3 regions of the Sporosarcina pasteurii genome follow, and region 1 is predicted to be linked to each of the others. Evidence: riboswitches for the same ligand, from Rfam matches in the RefSeq annotation. Region 1 holds a riboswitch; each other region holds the start of a gene.
The links. A riboswitch is a leader RNA that binds a small molecule or an ion and turns the genes downstream of it on or off. The one in region 1 is predicted to bind thiamine pyrophosphate.

Region 1 (4,171 bases):
CTTTTCATTCCCCAGAACACGCTTCCTAAACTATCTCGAATTCAAGACGATACTAACAAAGGGAATTTACCTTGTCAATCTATCCGTTTTATTCAAAGTTTGAAAAACGCCAATAATGCCAACTCATCACATCAGACATCCAAATAAGTCCATTGCTTTCGGCTAGATGAATGGGTATCCATCCATTTTGTGCGCCGCGCACAAGATAGACTTCATGATGCGGCGCCTGATTATGGTACCCAGTCATATCAAATGTCCCATCCCTTCGCAGAACAGCACGAACTTCATAATTAATCTTCGGTGCTTGAACAAGTGGATTTTGGACTTCATGCATTAACAGAAAACCGGCCTCTCCTGGCTTATGATCGCTTCTTTCCAAAACAACCCCGTCACTAGTGGCTTGCGCTTCTTTTCTAATTCGGCCTACATGATCATACGCCACTGTCATCCCAATATTTCTTGTACAGACCATTGGCGACTTTACCTGTCCATAGTCGAGTGAAACATCGACCCTTGTGCGAAAACTCGTACCGTCTGGATTAAAATCTCTCGCATCCCCTTTGAATAGATGATTTTTGGAAAAGAAATTGGGGTTTTTAATCATTTCTTCTTTCAAAAAGGTTGTATAGCGAAATTGCCATTCATTCACTTTGCTTTTAGCTGTTCGTTGCAAAGTTGGAATCAGTAATTCACGCGGCCTTCCAATTTCCTTCGTCACCGTAAACCTTTCAATCGCTGGTTGTTTCTGTGACGTCTTTTTATTCATCATCCCAAGGACTGTAGCTGCCACTGATTTCCCTTTGCTAAACCGTTCTTCTGACATCGCAAGGGGCCTTTTCGATTGAATTCGATATGTATAGGTTTGATCCATTGAAATATCACGGTCAATATATTGGTTCTTCTGCACCTCTTTGATAAATACATCATTTCGATAAATTTCATAATGTGAAACGTCTTTTATTTTTTCCCAAGACAATGCAATTTGGGACTTGGCTACGATGGTCGTCATGACAAGAAATTGCAAAGGGTTTTTAACATTGCGTTCTTCTGCATAAGCCGAAGTTTGAAGGCGCACAACATCCACAACCTCTTCATTCACAACACGTTCAATCGAGTAGTTATACAGTTTCGCATGCTTAAAATCACCGTCCTTAAACTCCGCTACCGTCCCCTCGTATAAAAGTTCACCGTCGCGATATACATAATAATTCCCACCCAAATCGCGCCAAGTAAAATGAATGACATCATGCTTATGCGTCACAGTTTGCACTTCAAACAACGCTTCATTAACCATAAAAAACCACACTCTCCTTTTAGGAAAGTGTGGCGAATTTCATTGAGGATTATTCATTTTTTTACATTTCAACACCAGTTGACGCTAGCGTTACACTCCCTTTAATTGCGCGCGTTACTTGTTCTACATCTTCGGAATTTGCAATTGCCGAAATCATCGCGACACCTGAAGCCCCTTCACGAATAACCCTTCCTGCTTTCCGCTCTGTAATGCCTCCAATACCTACAATCGGAAGACCCGGAAGTACATTCGCCACTTGACGAACTAGCTCTGTCCCGACCGGTGCACCTGCATTTTCTTTAGATGTCGTTTCAAATAAAGGCCCAATCCCAACATAGTTCGCACCCGCATCGGAAGCCGCCATGGCATCTTCAATCGAATGCGTGGAAACGCCTAGTATCTTTTCTGAACCAATCTTTTCACGGACCTTAGCAATGTCCCCATCTTCTTGTCCAATATGAACACCGTCTGCGCCAACTTCTACGGCCAAGTCGACATCATCGTTCACAATAAAGGGAACTTTAAATTTGTTACAAAGCTGTTTACATTGTTCAGCTAATGCTTTTAAATCATCCCCTTGTAACGCGCCCTCCCCTTTTTCACGCAATTGGAAAGTAGTAATGCCCCCTTTTAAAGCAGCTTGTAAAACATCAAGTAGATTTCGATCTCCAATATTTGTTGTTCCGGCAATAAAGTATAATTGTAGTTTACTTTTATCCATCGATCACAACTCCCTTTTCATGTTTTTCAGCTTTCATTTGCTGCTTATATGCCCAGTGATTGGTTGGGCCATGTCCACTCCCTATGTCTAACCCATTTTCAATTGCAGCATGAATAAAATTCTTTGCAGAAACAACAGCATCTGCTTGATTTTTACCCTCTGCAAGAAAGGCAGTCAACGCAGCCGCATACGTACAACCTGTCCCATGTGTATCTTTTGTGTCAATCCAAGGCGTACGTACGTAAAACTTCTCCCCTGCGGCAGACATAAATAAATCTTCCGCATCAGGTACGTCTACCCGATGTCCCCCTTTAATGACGACGGATTGCGCCCCTAATGCCAATATATGCTTGGCCGCTTTTTCTATGTCCGCATTGTTTTGGATACGTAACCCCGTCAGAACTTCAGCTTCTGGAATATTGGGTGTCACTACTGTCGCAATAGGAAGAAGTTCATTCTTCAACGCCTCAATTGCTTCCTCCTGAAGTAAAGAAGCCCCACCTTTTGCGATCATCACAGGATCAATGACGAGCGGAATTTCCTGTTTCTTTAATTGCTCAGCCACGACTTTAATAATATCTGATGAAAACAACATCCCCGTTTTCACAGCATGCACGGGAAAATCCGTAAAAATGGCTTCAATTTGTGCGGCGATGATCTCTAGATCTATCGATTGGATCGCATGAACTCCTTGCGTATTTTGTGCCGTCACTGCTGTTAATGCGGACGTACCAAATACCCCAAGCTCCTGAAACGTCTTTAAATCCGCTTGAATACCGGCACCTCCACTGTTATCTGAACCAGCAATTGTCATTGCGATTTGAACCATTTCAACTCACGTCCTTTTTTAAAATAAAGCCGCTTTCCGGTAACGTTAGAAAGCGGCGGTCATCCTTTTATACAAAAAGACGTGCCACTTCCCTACGCCAGTATCATCCGGATCAGGTTCTAAGGATCTGTACAAAACATATACATCTCAGCCTTTGTTAGGCACTCCTAGTGGTTGTAGAACTATTCAGCTTTTATTCACTATAGCACATTTACACAAGGATATTGCCTTGTTCACAGAACCTTTAAGAAACTTTTACAAATTTAACTGAATAACCTTTGCCGAAATCTACTCATTTTTTGTCATCAAATGTAAACTTTATCCTAATTACAATAAAGTACGAACTATGTTGATTTCCGTTCCGGGCGGACGCTTTCCACTACAATCAACGAGACACCCTCATCATTAAGATGAACTTTTAAAAAAGTAAGGATACTTAAATTCATCTATATTATAAAAATAAGCAATTGTGAAATTGATTCATCTAGCAAAATTATGCTATAGTGAATCTAAATTCAAATAGTTTATTGCCACTGGAGGTGCCTTTGTGAAAGGCTGAGATGCATATACATATGCGGACTCTTTGAACCTGATCTGGTTTAGACCAGCGGAGGGAAGTGGATCCGCGTTTCTTTTACACCATATCGAAATCGTGGCCGCTTCCTACTATATATAGGAGCGGCTTTTTCTATTTTAAAAAAGGAGCCAAATGATTTATGAAGAAAAACAATCATCTACTTGCAGCATTAAGACAACAGAATCCTCTGATACACTGCATTTCCAATATCGTTGTTGCCAACTTCCAAGCAAATGGATTACTTGCACTAGGCGCCTCACCGATCATGGCGGATGCCATGGAAGAAGTTGCTGAAATTGCAGCCGTGGCAGATGCAACGGTTCTTAATATGGGAACACTCAATCCAACTACGCTAGAAGCTATGATTCACGCGGGGAAAAGCGCAACGGAACGAAACATCCCTGTCGTCATCGATCCAGTCGGTGTCGGGGCCACTACTTTTCGCAAGCAAAGTATCCAACAACTCTTACAAGAAGTTGACGTTACCCTCATTCGTTGTAATGCAGGCGAACTTGCAGCCATCGCGGGTGTGGATTGGACAGCGAAAGGCGTTGATGCTGGCGTAGGTGATGCAGATATTGAAAGTATTGCAAAAGCAGTAGCGAAAAAACATAATTGTTTACTCGCTGTTTCTGGAGAAATCGATATCGTCACAGACGGTTATCAAACCTTTTATATAGAGGGCGGACATCCACTCATGACAAAAGTGACAGGCACCGGATGTTTATTAAGTAGTGTCGTAGGCGCATT
Region 2 (4,171 bases), 770 kb from region 1:
GGAATGAGTATTGGCATTGTTGTTGCTTTAATTCCAAACGCGTTATTGGGAGAGATTTTGAAACTACTAATTCCACATTTTCCAGCATTACAGCACTTATTTGATATTACTTTTTTTGTAATGAGCTTGCTGCCAATCCTTATCGGTGTCATGGTTGGGGTTTCATTTAAACTGTCACCGATTCAAATTGCGAGTGTCGGCATTGCATCAATGGTTGGAAGTGGGGCTGTTGAAAAAACGGCAGAAGGATTATTTGTATTAAATGGCATTGGCATTGTTGTGAACACTGGCCTAACAGCTGCTTTGGCTGTATTGTTCGTCCAATTTCTTGGCAATCGTTTGAAAGCCTATTCCATCTTACTGATGCCTACATTGGGGATTTTAATCCCTGGAATGATTGGTTATTCCATACTTCCTTATGTGAAAAGTTCTACTGGCATCATTGGCACTGGCATCGAACATGTCACAACCTTACAACCGGTTTTGATGGGCGCCATTATCGCAGTTATTTTCTGTCTCATTATCTTATCGCCAATTTCGACAGTAGGTGTGGCGACAGTAATTATGCTATCTGGAATTGGATCTGGCGCAGCGAACTTAGGGATTGTCGCAACTGGGGTAGGATTTGCCATTGCCAGTTATAAAGCAAATAACCTGGGAACCGCACTCGCTCACGTATTAGGTTCGCCAAAAATTCAAATGAAAAACTTTTTAATGAAACCGAAAATCGCTTTACCAATGCTCATCACTGCTGCCATTCTAGGTGCACTAGCAGGCGTATTAAATATTCAAGGAACACCTTACAGTGCTGGATTTGGTTTATCTGGTTTAGTCGGACCATTAAATTACATAACTTTTGCAGAAGGTGGATGGACGCTGCAAAACATTACCATTATGCTCACCACTTTCTTCATTCTGCCACTCTTGTTGAATCTTGGTCTCATCTATGTATTTTCTAGGCAATTAAAGATGATTCAAGCTGGGGACTACAAACTGGATTTTGATTGATGATAAAAAAGAAGTCGACCATTAACCGACTTCCTCATAAGTATTTCAGCAACTAGTTTAAAAAAGCGCGTGCCACACAACTGTGACACGCGCTTTTTATTAAACTAAAACAGGCTGCTTTCTATACTGATTCGCCGTATGATGTTCTGGTAAGCGGTCATTGCCGAATAGTTTCTTTCGGAACGTCCCCTCTTCGTATTCTTTCTGTACGAGACCACGTTCTTGTAAAACGGGTACGACATGGTCAACAAACTCTTCAAATGTTCCAGGAGAAATGACGTAAGAAATATTAAAGCCGTCAATTCCGATAGCGACCAATGCTTCCATCGCGTCCGCAATGCTTTCTGGCGTTCCTACTTCAACGTGACCTAGTCCGCCAATGCCCACAAATTCCGCCGCCTCCCGAACTGTCCATTCTTTCGTTGGGTCTGCATTGGTGAAGTTTTCCACAACGGATTGAATGGCTTCGCTTTTTACGTATTCAAGTTTATCGTCTGGGTCGTACCCGGAAAAGTCGATTCCCGTCCACCCGCCGAATAATGCCAAGGCACCTTCATAACTAATATGTTTTTTATATTCTTCAAACTTCCGATCCGCAGCTTCTTGTGTTTCACCAATAATGGGTGTGAAGGACGCAATAATTTTTACATCCTCAGGATTTCGTCCCGCTGCCTCGGCTTCTTGTCGCAAGGATTGGATTGTTTGCTTTGTCGTTTGTGGCGTTGGGGTACTTATAAAGACAAGTTCCGCATGTTTCGCCGCAAATTTCTGTCCTGTATTGGAAGCACCGGCTTGGAAAATGACAGGCGTTCGTTGTGGGGAAGGTTCACTTAAATGTGCACCTGGCACTTTGAAATATTTCCCTTCATGCTCGATATCATGAACTTTATCTGGATCCGCATAGATGCCTTTTTCTTTATCGACCACAACGGCGTCCTCTTCCCAGCTGCCTTCCCACAGTTTATAAACGACTTCCATATATTCATCCGCAACTGCATAACGTTCCGAGTGACCGATTTGATTTTCTTTTCCAATATTTTTAGAGGCACTCTTCAAATAAGAGGTTACGACATTCCAGCCAATTCGGCCTTTCGTTAAATGATCCAACGTTGACATGCGCCTCGCAAAAATATAGGGATGCTCGTGACTTGTGGAAGCTGTTAATCCAAAACCTAAATGCTTTGTTGCTTGCGCCATAATCGGAACGACGAACGCTGGATCGTTTAGTGGCGCTTGAACGCCATGCCGAATCGCTGCATCACGCGATCCTTCATATACGTCATACACCCCTAATACATCCGCTATAAAAATCGCATCAAAACGACCTCTTTCCAATACTTGCGCCACATGCGTCCAATATTCTGCATCCTTATAAGTGGAAGCTTGATCGTCCGGATGTGTCCATAATCCCGCCGAATAATGTCCTGCACAATTCATGTCAAATGCGTTTAAATAAATTCTCTTTTTTGTCATGTGAATAAACTCCTGTCCATTTATTTTATTAAACTATATTTAACCAATAAACAAACTAGGTTTAATGGTTGATAACGACCTGATAACATCTTGAACCATACAAAAAAACCTCTTCTACAAAGGAAGAGGTTTATCTATTACACGCTCTTCCTCATCTCTCAAATGTTGAACATTTGCTGGAATTAGCACCTTTTCGCATTTGTTTATCACAAATAGGATGGTTGCCGCAGGATCGTAGGACCAGTTCCTCCCCTGACTCTTGATAAGGAATAATATTAAGTTTATTAAGAATATTTACATCATACCTAACTTCTAGTAAACTGTCAAGGTCGGAATTGTTTCATGTTTTTATGGTCAGCAGAGACTGATAGAAATGGATTCCTTTATTTATCGACCAAAACTGACAAACTCTCACTTTATTTCACAAAAGTAAGATTTGTGGTAAAATTATGGTAATCACATCATAGTAGATCACTGGGGGCGCCTTTTGGCTGAGAAGAGTTACTCTGACCCTTAGAACCTGATCCGGTTGATACCGGCGGAGGGAAGTGAATTTTTTCTGTATGCAGATCACTCCTCCAGTGGTCTTTTTTTGTGGCTATACAAAACAATGAAGGCTGAAGGAGGCGGGTAGATGCGACAAGCATAAGACGAATTAACGGAGTAGCGTTTTTTGCTACGCAGTTAATTTGGCTTATGACTCGAGCATCTGCCTCCTGAAGCTAGAATGGAGCTGTAGAAAGTGGAGCTAAAAGATCAAGTAGTACTCGTAACAGGAAGTAGCCGTGGACTTGGAGCGGCCGTTGCTAAAGCATTCGGAAGGGTTGGCGCGAAAGTAGTTGTCAATTATGTTTCACGAGAAGCGCAAGCAAATGCGGTTGTGGATGAAATCGGACGCGAGCAGGCCATTGCGATTCAAGCGGACGTTAGAAATCGCGAAGAAGTAAAGGCAATGTTTGAGGAAGCAAAAGCACATTTTGGTCAATCCATTACAACAATCGTCAACAATGCACTGATCGATTTTTCATTCAATGGCGACGCAAGAAAACAATTAGATACGATTGAATGGGAAGATTATAATCAACAGTTTGAAGGCAGTGTCAAAGCAACACTCAACACATTGCAGGCAGGTAGGCCAGATATGGCGGCAGCAAAGTTTGGACGCATTATCACAATCGGAACCAATTTGGTCCAACACCCTGTCGTTCCTTACCACGACTACAATACTAGTAAAGCCGCGCTACTCGGGATGACGCGCAATATCGCAAAAGAGCTCGGTCCAGATGGCATCACGGCGAATATGGTATCAGGTGGGCTGTTACTTAAAACGGATGCAAGTGCCGCTACGCCAGATGTGGTGTTTGATATCATTAAAGAAAACACCCCGATTGGAAGCGTAACCACACCAGAAGAAATGGCAGATGCCATTCTATTCTTCGCATCACCGTGGAGCCGGGCTGTGACGGGGCAGAATCTAATTGTAGACGGCGGGCTTGTGATGAATTAATCGCGACAATTAATTCGTAAATCAACATAAAAAAAGAAGCATGCTTTCATGTAGCGTGCTTCTTGTTTTCTCAATGAATCATCCCAAAACAATCCTCAATAAATTCCCAATATCGCAAGCCCAATTGCTGGGATCAAAGAAAGCATTGGGAAGACAATCGCAATTACAGCCATTTCTTTATAA
Region 3 (4,171 bases), 110 kb from region 1:
TGAAAATGAATGATTTCCTATTTTAAGCATGTTCATCCGCCTCCTACAAAGTGAATAATTTCGATCTGATCACGGTCCATAATCGGTTGATCATAAGCGCTTTTATTGAGAATGTTTTTATTCAATTCCACAATTAAAATTCTTTCCTCGAGATTTAAGTGTTCGAGCAATTGCTGGACACTTTCAACGTCTTTTGGGATTTCTTGTGTGTTCCCATTTAGTTCAATTGTTTTAGTCATTGATAATCCCCCTCTATGTATGAATGGCATCATAATACTCTTTGGCGATGTTTTTCGGATGTTCGCTTTCAAATATAGTAGACATTATCGCCACGCCTGCAATCCCTACTTCTCTTAATCGTTCGATATGACTTGGTCGAATGCCGCCAATCGCGTAGACAGGAATGGTTAGCGATGAAACAATTCGCCGCAAGTCATCGGTTCCGCGTGGTTGCAATCCAGGCTTTGAATTTGTTTTAAACAAATGACCATATAACACAGACTCTGCGCCATCCGCCTCAGCAACTATCGCTTCTTCAAGTGAGTGGACGGATTTTCCGAATAATAGCGCTGGATACTGCCGCATTAAATCAGGAAGTGGTAATCCGCCTGGCAGTTGTACTTTATCAATTTGTTCGGTATTTGCAATAGTAGGTTTTCCGTGGACAATCATTTTCTTTACGTTAAAATTTACTTCCTTAAGCTTTTGAATTAATTTCAAGATCTCTGTATCCGTTTTCGACTTTTCTCTTAAAATAACTGCGTCAATATACGGTTCAATCGCTAGTAATGTTTGAATTAATTCATCTATCGACATACGGTCATTCGTCACTGCAATGAGCTTCATCATATCCTCCTTTACACAAAAAAGACTACTTCCGCAGTAGGAAAGTAGTCGTCAAAGACAGTATTAATACATAAATAATCTGACGGCCACTTCCCTACGCAGGTCCAAACCTGTTCAGGTAATAAGGGTATCAGAGTTGTACTCTTCTCTCAGTCCTTTTCAAGGATTCCCCTAATGGTCAATGTTATGTTGAATTTTCAATCTACTATTAGTGTAGCATAGAGTCTTTTTGAATGAAAGAAAGGAGTAGGAATTACTGGAAAAGCAAGAAAATGGTTAGTTGCTTTCAAAGTATTAAAAAACCACCCTGTATGGATGGCTTTTAAGCGATTAGACGAGTAGTAAACTATCTAAATCTAAAATCTCTATTTTGCTGGGTGTATGTTGTCGAATCCATCCAGCCTCTTCAAAGTCAGCTAGTTTTCGACTGACTGTTTCGGGTGTTGTCCCAAGATGAGAAGCGAGGTCTTTCCGACTCATCGGCAGTGTAATGCGTTTACTTTTCGTTTCCTCTACTACATCCGCAAGGTACATCGCGATTCTTGTTTCGGTGGATTCCAACGCAATGCTTGCCGCCTGCTTTTCGGTTTTTGACAATCTCGTTGAAAACTCAGTGAGGACTTTTAAGGAAATTGCGGGATATTTCAATAAAAACTGTTGGAAATCTTTTCTTCCCATCACACATAATTCTACAGGTTCCATCGCTTCTGCATAGGCATCGTGCACGGATTCAGAGAATAAAGAAAGTTCTCCAGTGAAATCACCTGGTTCTAGAATACGCACAAGTTGTTCTTTGCCAGTGTCTGATAAACGATAGATTTTCACCCGTCCCTTATGAACGATATACAGCCCATCTGACGGTTCATTTGCTCGATAAATTGTATGGCCTCGTGGATGCTTTACAGAATTTGTAGTTTTGACAATCTCACTCATTTCGGCAGTTGTTAAATGGTTAAAAATCGGCACAATAGAGATGCACATTTTCTGCATCTCCACGGCTCTATGTTCGCAATGATTGTTTTCTGTCAACCTTCTCCACCTCATTCAGTTTGCAGTATTGGCGTCGCAGTCTCTTTTTTACCGTTCTTGTTATTATAACGCATTAATCGAACAGCGTTAAGAATAACTAGAAGCACACTTAGTTCGTGAATGAGCATACCTGATGCTAAAAATACTTTTCCGAGTAGGACACCTGCCAGTAAGATGACAACTGTTCCTACCGCAAAGAATGTGTTCTGTCGCATATTACGTACAGTGGCTTTTGCTAAAGAATAGGCGTGTGAAAACTGGTCGAGTCGGTCTGCCATTAAAACAACATCCGCAGTTTCCATTGAAATATCCGTTCCGCCTTCGCCCATTGCAAGCCCGATATCGGCAGTCGCGATGGCTGGTGCATCATTAATACCGTCTCCTGCCATAGCAACACGGTGACCCGCATTTTTTAACTTTTGGACCATGGCTACTTTGTCTTCAGGTAGTAGTTCCGCATATACCGCGTCAAAGTCAAGTTGCTTGCCAACAAGTTCAGCAGTATGTCGATTATCACCTGTTAACATAATGATTTGTTTGATGCCGTTTGCGCGTAACTCTTGTAGTGCGCTTGTGGCTTCGGGACGAATTTGATCTACGATGGAGATGATTCCCGCGATGGTTCCGTCAATAGCTGCAAAAATTGCTGTGTTTCCAGACTTTTCACGTTCTACCGCATAAGCTTCAACTTCGTTGGAAATCGCAATGCCATTGGTGCGCATCAGTTTTCGATTTCCGATTACGAGTGTTTGCCCCTCAATATCTGCGCGAATGCCGTTCCCTTCAATCACTTCTGCATTTTGGGGTTCATTCACAAGAATAAGATTTCGTCTCTTTGCTTCTCTTACAATGGTTTGGCCGAGATGGTGTTCAGAAATCATTTCAGCTTCGGCAACAACACGTAGTAAATCGTTTTCTTTGCGGCTAAATGTATGGATGTCCGTTACTTCAGGACGTCCGCGTGTCAAAGTACCCGTTTTATCAAATACGACTGTGTCGATTTTACCGAGACTTTCCATAATTTCTCCACCTTTAATCAAGGCACCATTACGGGCACCATTACCGATCCCCGCAACAATGGAGACGGGTGCAGAAATAACAAGTGCACCAGGACAAGCGACAACTAAGAAAGTAAGCGTCATTTCAATGTTTCTTGTGAATAAATAAACGAGAATGGACATGACGACAATTGCTGGTGTGTAGATATTTGCAAATCGGTCAAGAAACTTTTGTGTTTTAGACTTTGTTTCCTGTGCATCTTCGATGAGTTCGATAATGCGTGCGAAAGTTGTATCATCCCCAACACGGTCGGCAAGTACTTCGATAAATCCATTTTCTAAAATAGAACTACTAAATACACGGTCATTTTTCGTTTTCGTTACCGGTACAGATTCACCAGTAATTGCAGATTCATTTAAAGTGGCTTTACCGGAAATAATTTCTCCGTCAATCGCTACTTTTTCACCTGAACGGACGATGACGCGATCTCCTTCTTCTACGTCATCGACGGAAATAGTCATCGTTTCTCCGTCACGTAAAACCGTTGCCTCAACAGGCGCCATATCGATCAATGAACGAAGGGAAGAACGTGTTTTTTCTAATGTCCGTACTTCTAAATATGCACCGAATAGGAATAAAAAGGTTACTGCTGCTGATTCAACGTACTCTCCAATAAACAAAGCACCGACAACAGCGATGGTTACGAGCAATTCAATACTAAATGTTTTCATCCGAATTGCTTGAAACGCTTTAATGGCAATTGGCGTACCTGCAATTACCGTCGATATAATAAGTGTCCCTTGCCGCCATTCATGCAAGCCCCCGAGGTGGAGACCAATCGCGATAAGAAGTAAAGCCCCCGTGATGGCGGTAATTTGAGAGGTCCTTCTAGCATTCATCATTTATCCCACCTTTTAATGTTTGTTATGAAAATTGACGATTATGAGCTTGTAAAATTAGTAAGCCCCAGACGCGTCCGGGGCTTTTGTTTTACGAAACTTTTTTTGAAACGACAGGGTACCCAAGCTTAGTAAGTGTGTTTTCAATGTCTTCAGCTTGGACCTTGCTTTCATCAAATTGTGTGCGAACGCGGTTGGAATGGAAAAGAACTTTTATTTCCTCAATTCCCTCCATTTTCTCCAGTGTGTTTTCGATTTTCTTCACACAAGTCGGGCAACCAAGTGGTTCAAGATTAAAAACAGCTTTTTTCATATTGTTCATCCTCCAAAGTTTTATTTTGTATCTAAAGTATAAGGTGAATGTTCATCGCGGACCTTGACGTGCATCAAGTTCTGGA

Region 2: it holds a riboswitch for thiamine pyrophosphate, as region 1 does, so the genes downstream of both, AB1H92_RS02955 (3-oxoacyl-ACP reductase) here and thiD (bifunctional hydroxymethylpyrimidine kinase/phosphomethylpyrimidine kinase) in region 1, are expected to answer to the same signal.
Region 3: it holds a riboswitch for thiamine pyrophosphate, as region 1 does, so the genes downstream of both, AB1H92_RS14815 (thiamine phosphate synthase) here and thiD (bifunctional hydroxymethylpyrimidine kinase/phosphomethylpyrimidine kinase) in region 1, are expected to answer to the same signal.

Annotation. Positions count from the first base shown of each region.
Region 1 is NZ_CP160452.1:3,166,731-3,170,901, forward strand. It holds gene AB1H92_RS15450 (DUF3238 domain-containing protein) at 89-1,294, opposite strand; gene thiE (thiamine phosphate synthase) at 1,356-2,015, opposite strand; gene thiD (bifunctional hydroxymethylpyrimidine kinase/phosphomethylpyrimidine kinase) at 2,008-2,844, opposite strand; TPP riboswitch at 2,917-3,023, opposite strand; TPP riboswitch at 3,370-3,477, shown strand; gene thiM (hydroxyethylthiazole kinase) at 3,561-4,171, shown strand, end outside.
Region 2 is NZ_CP160452.1:637,805-641,975, reverse strand. It holds gene AB1H92_RS02965 (PTS transporter subunit IIC) at 1-1,008, shown strand, start outside; gene AB1H92_RS02960 (LLM class flavin-dependent oxidoreductase) at 1,108-2,481, opposite strand; SAM riboswitch class I at 2,630-2,750, opposite strand; TPP riboswitch at 2,948-3,045, shown strand; gene AB1H92_RS02955 (3-oxoacyl-ACP reductase) at 3,224-3,988, shown strand; gene AB1H92_RS02950 (GntP family permease) at 4,084-4,171, opposite strand, start outside.
Region 3 is NZ_CP160452.1:3,059,017-3,063,187, reverse strand. It holds gene AB1H92_RS14825 (thiazole synthase) at 1-30, opposite strand, end outside; gene thiS (sulfur carrier protein ThiS) at 33-239, opposite strand; gene AB1H92_RS14815 (thiamine phosphate synthase) at 253-849, opposite strand; TPP riboswitch at 921-1,029, opposite strand; gene AB1H92_RS14810 (Crp/Fnr family transcriptional regulator) at 1,177-1,875, opposite strand; gene AB1H92_RS14805 (cation-translocating P-type ATPase) at 1,887-3,773, opposite strand; gene AB1H92_RS14800 (heavy-metal-associated domain-containing protein) at 3,865-4,086, opposite strand.